One region of the Streptomyces sp. NPDC127119 genome, then DNA from elsewhere that is predicted to be linked to it. Evidence: riboswitches for the same ligand, from Rfam matches in the RefSeq annotation. Region 1 holds a riboswitch; each other region holds the start of a gene.

Region 1 (3,266 bases):
CGTCCGCGATCCGCCCGAACCGCCAGACCCCGTCGACCTTCAGCCCGCGGACGGTGATCGCGACGACCGGATAGGCGAAGAAGACCCCGAAGAACGCGACGGGCACGACCATGAGCCCGAGCCGTGCCACGCTCCCCCGGCGCGCAGACCACGCAGACCGGGGGCGCGAGCGGGGCTCTACTTCAGTACGAGCGAGGTCCATGACTTGACCCACTCGTCACGGTTGTCGGCGATCCTGGCGGGGTCCAGGGTCTCGGGGTTCGCGGCGGCGGGACCGTACTGCGTGAACGCGTCGGGCACCTTGGCGCCCTCGATCACCGGGTAGACGAACATGTTGAGCGGCATGTCCTCCTGGAACTGCCTGCCCACCAGGAAGTCGATGAGCGCCTTGCCGCCCTCGGTGTTCTTCGCGTTGCTGAGCAGGCCCGCGTACTCGACCTGGCGGAAGCAGGTGCCGTCCGCGACTCCGGTCGGCGCGGTCTTCGGCTTGGGGTCGGCGTAGATGACCTCGGCGGGCGGCGAGGAGGCGTACGAGACGACGAGCGGCCGGTCGCCCTTGGCCTTCTTGCCGCCGGCGGACCCGGAGAACTCCTCGTTGTAGGCCTGCTCCCAGCCGTCGACGACCTTCACGCCGTTGGCCTTGAGCTTCTTCCAGTAGCCCTCCCAGCCCTTGTCGCCGTACTCGGCGGCGGTGCCGAGCAGGAAACCGAGGCCGGGCGAGGAGGTCGAGGCGTTCTCGGTGACGAGGAGATCCTTGTACGCGGGCTTGATCAGATCGTCGAAGGACGTCGGCACGGCCAGCTTGTGCTCGCTGAACCAGGCCTTGTCGTAGTTGACGCAGATGTCTCCGGAGTCGATGGGCGTGACCCGGTGCTTGTCCTGGTCGACCCGGTACCGGGCCTGGATGCCGTCCGCGCCCTTGGCCTCGTACGACTGGAACAGTCCGTTGTCGAGCGCGCGGGAGAGCAGGGTGTTGTCGACGCCGAAGAGGACGTCTCCCTGCGGGTTGTCCTTGGTGAGGATCGCCTTGTTGACGGCCTGCCCGGCGTCGCCGTCCTTGAGGACCCGGACCTTGTACCCGGACTCCTTCTCGAACGCCTTCAGTACGTCCTTGGTGTACGCGAAGGAGTCATGGCTGACGAGGGTGACGGTCTTGGACCCGGAGCCCCCGTCGCCGTCCCCGGAGTCGGACGACCCGCAGGCGCCGAGCGCGGCGAGGCCGAGACCGCCGGCCGCGACCACGGCGGTGATCCTGAAGATGTTGCTCTTGTTGCTCACTCGATTCCTCCTGGGTTGACCAGGAAGAGACGCGGCCCTGCCCCGGACCTCGAACGGATCCCGGGCAGGGCGCAACAGCTTGAGTAGTGACCGAACTTCCTACCCAGAATGACCTGGGCGAGGTTCAGAGGGTCTGCGGGCTGTCCCGCACTCTCAGCGCTGTGGCGCTCCCCTGTCGGAATATGAAGATGTCGTCATACGAAAACGCTGTCGTACGGAAATGCTGTCGTACGGAATGTCCGTACGACTCGCCAGACTACCGCTCGGTGGCCGCGAGCTGTCCGCACGCCCCGTCGATCTCCTGACCACGGGTGTCCCGGACGGTGACGGGCACCCCATGGGCCGCGATCGCCTCGACGAACGCCTTCTCGTCCTCGGGCCGCGAGGCGGTCCACTTGGAGCCGGGCGTCGGGTTCAGCGGGATCAGGTTCACATGCACCGGCTTGCCCTTGAGCATCCGCCCGAGCCGGTCACCGCGCCACGCCTGGTCGTTGATGTCCCGGATGAGCGCGTACTCGATGGAGAGCCGGCGCCCCGACCTGGCCGCGTACTCCCAGCCCGCGTCCAGCACTTCCCGTACCTTCCACCGCGTGTTGACCGGTACGAGGGTGTCGCGCAGCTCGTCGTCCGGTGCGTGCAGGGAGATGGCGAGACGGCACTTGAAGCCCTCGTCGGCGAACCGGTTGATGGCGGGGACGAGACCGACGGTCGAGACGGTGATCCCGCGCTGCGAGAGCCCGAGCCCGTCCGGCTCCGGGTCGGTGAGGGCCCGGATGGACTGGACGACCCGCTTGTAGTTGGCGAGCGGCTCGCCCATGCCCATGAAGACGATGTTGCTGAGCCGCGCCGGGCCACCGGGGATCTCCCCGTCGCGCAGCGCCCGCATGCCGTCGACGATCTGGTGCACGATCTCGCCGGTCGACAGGTTCCGGTCGAGACCGGCCTGTCCCGTCGCGCAGAACGGGCAGTTCATCCCGCAGCCGGCCTGTGAGCTGATGCACATGGTGACCCGGTCCGGGTAGCGCATCAGCACGGACTCGACGAGCGTGCCGTCGAAGAGCCGCCAGAGGGTCTTGCGGGTGGTGTCGTCATCGGTGGACAGATGCCGCACGACCGTCATCAGCTCGGGCAGCAGGGCTTCCTGCAGCTTGGCGCGCGAGCCGGCAGGGATGTCGGTCCACTGCTCGGGGTCGTGCGCGAACCGCGAGAAGTAGTGCTGCGAGAGCTGTTTGGCACGAAACGGCTTCTCACCGACCGCGGCAACGGCCTCTTTACGCTCGGCAGGCGTGAGATCGGCAAGGTGCCGCGGCGGCTTCTTGGCTCCGCGGGGGGCGACGAATGTGAGTTCTCCGGGCTTAGGCATGGCTGTACCAGTGTCGCAGATCGATTCGTGTGACCTGAGCCGCGAGGTTTCGGGGGCGCACGGCTGTGCGGCTGTGCGGCTGTGCCGCTGTGCCGCTGTGCCGCTGTGCCGCTGTGCCGCTGTGCCGCTGTGCCGGATGGTCGCCGCATCTTCACGGCTCCTCACCCCTTCAGGGGCCTCTTCCGGCGGTCGCGTTGCCATCTAGGCCACACTAGGACCTAGAATCGAACGCGTGTCCGATAAAGTGCCTCGCCTGGATCGCCTGCGCAGCGTCCGCGAATGGCTGGCCTGGCAGCTGCGCCGCACAGACGACACCATCGCCGAGCTCGAACGTCAGGAGGCAGCCGCCGCCCGTGCCACGCCCACACCGCCCTCGGCAACGCCCGGCTGGAAGCTCGCGTTGCGAAGAGCGGGCGGCAGACCCGCCCCCGACGCCGTCCATACGAGCGACTGCGGCATGGCAGGCAAGAACACCAAACCGCTGCCCCGCGAGCAGGCGCTCCGGGCTCTCACGGAGGACGGCATCAGCGCGTGCCCCTACTGCCGGCCCGACAACGATCTGGGTGTGCTGTGAACGGCGAACGGCCGCAGGACGAGAACACGAGCGGGACGGGCGGGACGAACG
Region 2 (3,266 bases), on a different contig from region 1:
GTACTGGACGAAGCGGCCGAACTGCTCGGACCAGAAGTACGGCACCGGGTCGTACGGCGTGGGCGTCTCCCCCACGATGTTCGCCGCGACCGTGCGCGGCCCCTGGAGCGCGTTGTCCCAGTGGTGGACCAGCAGCCGCTCCCCGTACCGGCCCGACGGGAACGACGCGCAGTCGCCGACCGCGTACACGTCCGGCAGGGAGGTGCGCAGATGGTCGTCCGCGACGACCTCCCGGTGGGCGCCGAGTTCGATCCCCGACCCGGCCAGCCAGGACGTGGCGGGCCGCGCCCCGATCCCGACGACCACGGCACCCGCGGGCAGCCGCGAGCCGTCGTCGAGCACCACCGCGCCGGGCTCGACGCGCTCCACGCGCGCGTGGGTGCGCAGCGACGCCCCGCTGTCCGCGTACCAGGCGGTCATGGGCGCGGCCACCTCCTCGGGCAGCGCGCCCACGAGCGGCCGGCCGGCGGCCTCGACGACGGTCACCGAGCACCCCGCCTCACGCGCCGCGGTGGCGAACTCCGCGCCGATCCACCCGGCGCCCACCACCACGATGTCGTGCTGCCGGGCGAGGACGGGCCGCAGCCGTTCGGCGTCGTCGAGGGTGCGCAGCAGATGGACTCCGGGCACGCCCTCGGCGCCCGGCAGCCGGACGGGTTCCGCTCCGGTGGCGACGACCAGGACGTCGTACGGGACGTGCCCCTCGGCCGTGTCGAGTTCGCGGGCGTCGGGGCGGACGCCGGTCGCTTCGAGGCCCAGGCGCAGTTCCACGTCGAGGGTCTCGAAGTCGACGTCGAAGGCGGATCCCTCGGCCTTGCCGAGCAGTACGGCCTTGGACAGCGGCGGCCGGTCGTACGGCTGGTGGGGTTCCGCGCCGATCAGGGTCACGCTGCCGGCAAAGCCCTGTTCCCGCAGGGCGACGGCGGTCTGGACCCCTGCCATGCCGGCGCCGACGATCACGACGCGTACGCGCGCCGCCGGGCCCGGTTCCTGTGTCAGCTCGCTCACCCGGTCACCATAGACAGTCGGTGAAATCGTCGGTCAGGTGCGCGGTCGGTGAGCTGTTGCACACCGCCGGATCACGGCGTCAGCCGAGGGTGACCTCTTCGACCACACTCGTCCCGCTGCCCTCCTGGGACTCCCACTCCCAGGTCTCCGCCAGCCGCACCCGGCCGTCGGGGGTCTCGCCGACCTGCGACGCACAGTGCCCGGAGGAGGTGGTTCCGTCCGTCTTCAGCTGTACGTACCGGAAGTCGAGCCGGTCGCCCTCGCGGGTGCCGACGAGATGACCGCGTAGGACGTCACCGCCCGTGTAGTCGGCCCAGATCACGCCGTCCCGCTCGCGGTACGCGAACCGGGTGCGCGTACCCACCTGACCCGGTGCCTGGTCGGCCACCGGGGCGAGAACGAGTCCGTCGAGCGAGCGGGCCATGCCGTGAGGCTCCCTACTGGGGTGCGGGACGAAGAGCTAGGGTGGCCAACGTAAAGCACTCGCGGGAGCCCGGGCGTACCGGGCTGAGAGGGAGGCTGGGACGGCCTCCGACCGTACGAACCTGATCCGGGTCATGCCGGCGAAGGGAGGGGCTGGACGCCCATGTCGCGTACACCGCAAGCACCCCCGAGCACCCCGACCACCGACGTTCTGGTCGTCGGAGGCGGGATCATCGGTCTGGTCACCGCCTGGCGGGCCGCGCAGCGCGGGCTGACGACCGCGCTGGTGGATCCCGAACCGGGCGGCGGCGCCGCGCAGGTCGCGGCCGGCATGCTGGCCGCCGTCACCGAGCTGCACTACGGCGAGGAGACCCTGCTCGGCCTCAACCTGGCCTCGGCGGAGCGTTATCCGGACTTCGTCGCGGAACTGACCGAGGCGTCCGGCCAGGATCTCGGCCACCGCAGGTGCGGCACGCTGACCGTCGCGCTCGACGCCGACGACCGCGCCCATCTGCGCGAACTGCACGCCCTGCAGAGCCGGTCGGGCCTGGAGTCGGAGTGGCTGAGCGGCCGCGAGTGCCGCCGCCTGGAGCCGATGCTCGCGCCCGGGGTGCGCGGCGGACTGCGGGTGGACGGCGACCACCAGATCGACCCGCGCCGGCTCGCCGCGGCCCTGGTCACGGCCTGCGAACGGGCCGGGGTGACCTTCCACCGGACGTGGGCCGAGTGCCTGACCGTCGCAGGGGGCCGTGCGGCCGGAGTCGTCACGACGGACGGCACCGAGCTGTCCGCGGGGCAGGTCGTCCTCGCCGCGGGCAGCCTCAGCGGACGTCTCGCGGGTGTGCCCGAGGACGTACTGCCGCCGGTACGGCCCGTGAAGGGGCAGGTGCTGCGGCTGGCCATGCCGGAGCCCGCCCCCGCGTTCAAGGGCCCCGGCGCGCCCTTCCTGAGCCGGACCGTGCGTGCCATGGTCCGCGGCAGCCACGTCTACCTGGTGCCGCGCGAGAACGGCGAGCTGGTCGTCGGCGCGACCAGCGAGGAGCTGGGCTGGGACACCACGGTGACCGCGGGCGGCGTGTACGAGCTGCTGCGGGACGCCCACGAACTCGTCCCCGGCATCACCGAGCTGCCGCTCACCGAAACGCGTGCCGGACTGCGCCCCGGCTCCCCCGACAACGCGCCCCTGCTCGGTCCCACCCGGCTTCCCGGGCTGCTCCTCGCGACCGGCCACCACCGCAACGGCGTGCTGCTCACCCCGGTCACCGGCGACGCCCTGGCGCACGCCCTGACCACCGGTGAACTCCCGGAAGTGGCGCTCCCGTTCACCCCGGACCGGTTCGACGCCGCCGCACTCACGGAGCAGCCCGCATGAGCGTGACCGTCCTCGTCAACGGGGAACGGCGGGAACTCGCCGCCGACACCGCCCTCGACACCCTCGTGACCGCTCTCTGCGCGGCCCCCTCCGGTGTCGCCGCCGCGCTCAACGAGACCGTCGTGCCGCGCACGCAGTGGCCGGCGACCCTCCTGCGCGAGGGAGACCGCGTCGAAGTACTCACCGCCGTCCAAGGAGGCTGACCATGGCCGACGACCCCTTCGTCCTCGGCGGTACGTCCTACACGTCCCGGCTGATCATGGGCACCGGCGGTGCCCCCAGCCTCGACGTGCTCGAACGCTCGCTCGTCGCGTCCGGCACGGAGCTGACGACGGTCGCCATGCGGCGCGTGAGCCCCGGGTCGCACGGCTCGGTCCTGTCCGTGCTCGGCCGGCTCGGCATCCGCGTACTGCCCAACACCGCGGGCTGTTTCACCGCCGGGGAGGCCGTCCTGACGGCCCGC
Region 3 (3,266 bases), on a different contig from region 1:
GACCCGGTTGCCCGCGGCGGCGAACTCCTTGGACTTCTGGAGCATCCCGTCGGCGACCTCTTCGGGTGTGGCCCCCGCGTCCGCCGTACCGCCGAACTGCTCGTTGATGCTGTGGCTGATCTTCATCGAGCAGAATTTCGGCCCGCACATGGAGCAGAAGTGCGCCGTCTTGGCCGGTTCGGCCGGCAGCGTCTCGTCGTGGAACTCCCGGGCGGTGTCGGGATCCAGGGCCAGGTTGAACTGGTCCTCCCAGCGGAACTCGAAGCGGGCGTCCGACAACGCGTCGTCCCACCCCTGGGCGCCCGGATGCCCCTTGGCGAGGTCCGCCGCGTGGGCCGCGATCTTGTAGGTGATGACGCCCGTCTTGACGTCGTCACGGTTGGGCAGGCCCAGGTGCTCCTTGGGCGTGACGTAGCAGAGCATCGCCGTGCCCCACCAGGCGATCATCGCGGCACCGATGCCGGAGGTGATGTGGTCGTACGCAGGCGCGATGTCGGTCGTCAGCGGGCCGAGCGTGTAGAACGGCGCCTCCTCGCAGATCTCCTGCTGAAGGTCGATGTTCTCCTTGATCTTGTGCATCGGGACATGTCCCGGGCCCTCGATCATGGTCTGCACGTGGAAACGCTTCGCGACCTTGTTGAGCTCTCCCAGGGTCCGCAACTCCGCGAACTGCGCGGCGTCGTTGGCGTCCGCGATCGACCCAGGCCGCAGCCCGTCGCCGAGCGAGTACGTGACGTCGTACGCGGCGAGGATCTCGCAGAGCTCCTCGAAGTGCTCGTACAGGAACGACTCCTTGTGGTGCGCCAGGCACCACGCCGCCATGATCGAGCCGCCGCGCGAGACGATGCCGGTCTTGCGGTTCGCGGTCAGCGGGACGTACGGCAGCCGCACACCCGCATGGACGGTCATGTAGTCCACGCCCTGTTCGGCCTGCTCGATGACCGTGTCCTTGTAGATCTCCCAGGTGAGTTCCTCGGCGCGTCCGTCGACCTTCTCCAGCGCCTGGTAGAGGGGGACCGTGCCGATGGGGACGGGGGAGTTGCGCAGCACCCACTCGCGGGTGGTGTGGATGTTGCGGCCGGTCGACAGGTCCATCACCGTGTCGGCGCCCCACCGCGTCGCCCAGGTCATCTTGTCGACCTCCTCCTCGATGGAGGAGGTGACCGCGGAGTTGCCGATGTTGGCGTTGACCTTCACCAGGAACCGCTTGCCGATGATCATCGGTTCGATCTCGGGGTGGTTGACGTTGGCCGGCAGCACGGCCCGGCCCGCCGCGATCTCCTCACGGACGACCTCGGGGTCGACGTTCTCCCGGATGGCCACGTACTCCATCTCCGGTGTGATCTCGCCCCGCCGCGCGTAGACGAGTTGGGTCACCGCCTGCCCGTCACGGCTCCGGCGGGGCAGCCGCGGACGCCCCGGGAAGACCGCGTCGAGGTTGCGCAGTCCGCCGCGCGGCGAGGTGTGCTTGATCCCGTCGTCCTCGGGGCTCACGGGACGGCCCGCGTACTCCTCGGTGTCGCCACGGGCGATGATCCAGTTGTCGCGCAGGGGCGTCAGACCCCTGCGCACATCGGTGTCGACGACCGGATCGGTGTACGGGCCGGAGGTGTCGTACAGGGTGACCGACTCGCCGTTGGTGAGATGCACCTGACGGACCGGCACCCGCAGATCGGGGCGCGAGCCCGCGACATACGCCTTGTGCCAGCCGATGGACTTCGCGGTTTCGGACTTCCCGGCTTCGCCGTTCCCGGGCGAAGCGGCTGCGCCGCCGTTCTCGGCCGCTGCGGACACCTCGGTGCCGTCGACCGGGGCGTGCGCCCCGCCCGTCTGGCTGGAGGCAGGCGTGCGTACGTCCTTGTTGGTCATGAGACCTACTCCCTACGCCGGCATTACCCGGTAACAGGTTCGGCGGTCGACGCAGCGTTTCCCGTCCGGCGATGTTCCACGTGAAACATCGCGGATACGGAGGTCAGCGCCCTCTCAGCCCGGTGCTCCGAGCTCCCGCGTGTGCAAAGGTGCTTCCACGCTAGCGTCACAATGGGCGCGGTGAACAGTGGGCCCCTCTCGTTCTTGCGATGATCGGTCGGTGACCACGACGCAACAGCCCCCACTTCCGCCGTCCGAACCGCCCCACGGACACGGCCACGACGGCCACGGTCACGGCGGGCCTGGACAGGGACCCCATGGCCCCGGAGGCGGTGGCGACCGGCCCGGCGGCGACGGTCCTGTCGGTGGCGGGCACGGCCACTCGCACAGTCATGGCCCCGCGGCTCCGGTCTCCATGCATCTGCGCAAGATCATCGCGGCGGTGCTGATTCCTTTCGCCGCGGCGGTCGTTGTCGGTCTCGCGGTGCTCTGGCCCGGCGGTGCCCCCGGTCATGAGCGCACGGGCGTCGGCTTCGACCGGCAGACCCAGCAGGCCAGCGTGACCAAGGTCGACAAGGTCGACTGCAAGTCCGTGAACGCCTCGGGCGGGACTCCGACCGGCGACACCTCGACGGCCGAGGGCTCATCGGCTCAGCAGCAGGACTCGGGCACCTGCAAGAAGGCGACGATCCGGGTCGACTCCGGCAAGGACAAGGGCCGTACCTTCACGGAGATCGTCCAGCCGGACTCCTCACGGCAGTTGGAGCAGGGCCAGGAGGTGATCGTGGCGTACGCGCCCGACGCCCCCAAGGAACTCCAGTACTCGGTCACCGATGTGAACCGAAAACTCCCCATGGCGCTGCTCGCCGGCATCTTCGCCCTCGCCGTGGTCGTGGTGGGCCGGATGCGCGGTGTCATGGCACTGATCGCCCTGGCCGTCAGCTTCCTGATCCTGACGTTCTTCATCCTGCCCGCGATCCTTCAGGGATCGAATCCGCTGGTCGTGGCGGTGGTCGGGGCCAGCGCCATCATGCTGATCGCGCTCTACATGTGCCACGGTCTCTCGGCCCGGACATCGGTCGCCGTACTGGGCACCCTGCTGTCCCTGGTGCTGATCGGACTGCTCGGCTCACTGTTCATCGACTGGGCCGCGCTGACCGGCAACACCGATGACAACACCGGCCTGATCCACGGTCTCTACCCGTCCATCGACATGAGCGGTCTGCTGCTCGCGGGTGTCATCATCGGTTCGCTCGGCGTGCTCGACGACGTCACGGTGACGCAGACGTCGGCGGTCTGGGAGCTGCACGAGGCCAACCCGACGATGGGCTGGCGCGGGCTGTACCGCGCGGGCATCCGCATCGGCCGCGACCACATCGCGTCCGTCGTCAACACGC

What was found. A riboswitch is a leader RNA that binds a small molecule or an ion and turns the genes downstream of it on or off. The one in region 1 is predicted to bind thiamine pyrophosphate.
Region 2: it holds a riboswitch for thiamine pyrophosphate, as region 1 does, so the genes downstream of both, thiO (glycine oxidase ThiO) here and ACFVH5_RS30340 (thiamine ABC transporter substrate binding subunit) in region 1, are expected to answer to the same signal.
Region 3: it holds a riboswitch for thiamine pyrophosphate, as region 1 does, so the genes downstream of both, thiC (phosphomethylpyrimidine synthase ThiC) here and ACFVH5_RS30340 (thiamine ABC transporter substrate binding subunit) in region 1, are expected to answer to the same signal.

Annotation. Positions count from the first base shown of each region.
Region 1 is NZ_JBHXTO010000092.1:14,654-17,919, forward strand. It holds gene ACFVH5_RS30335 (ABC transporter permease) at 1-202, opposite strand, end outside; gene ACFVH5_RS30340 (thiamine ABC transporter substrate binding subunit) at 178-1,278, opposite strand; TPP riboswitch at 1,357-1,462, opposite strand; gene rlmN (23S rRNA (adenine(2503)-C(2))-methyltransferase RlmN) at 1,535-2,641, opposite strand; gene ACFVH5_RS30350 (DUF6233 domain-containing protein) at 2,874-3,215, shown strand.
Region 2 is NZ_JBHXTO010000193.1:318-3,583, forward strand. It holds gene ACFVH5_RS40730 (NAD(P)/FAD-dependent oxidoreductase) at 1-1,008, opposite strand, end outside; gene ACFVH5_RS40735 (hypothetical protein) at 1,088-1,432, opposite strand; TPP riboswitch at 1,484-1,597, shown strand; gene thiO (glycine oxidase ThiO) at 1,595-2,803, shown strand; gene thiS (sulfur carrier protein ThiS) at 2,800-3,006, shown strand; gene ACFVH5_RS40750 (thiazole synthase) at 3,009-3,266, shown strand, end outside.
Region 3 is NZ_JBHXTO010000004.1:31,761-35,026, reverse strand. It holds gene thiC (phosphomethylpyrimidine synthase ThiC) at 1-1,869, opposite strand, end outside; TPP riboswitch at 1,862-2,018, opposite strand; gene ACFVH5_RS03160 (YibE/F family protein) at 2,090-3,266, shown strand, end outside.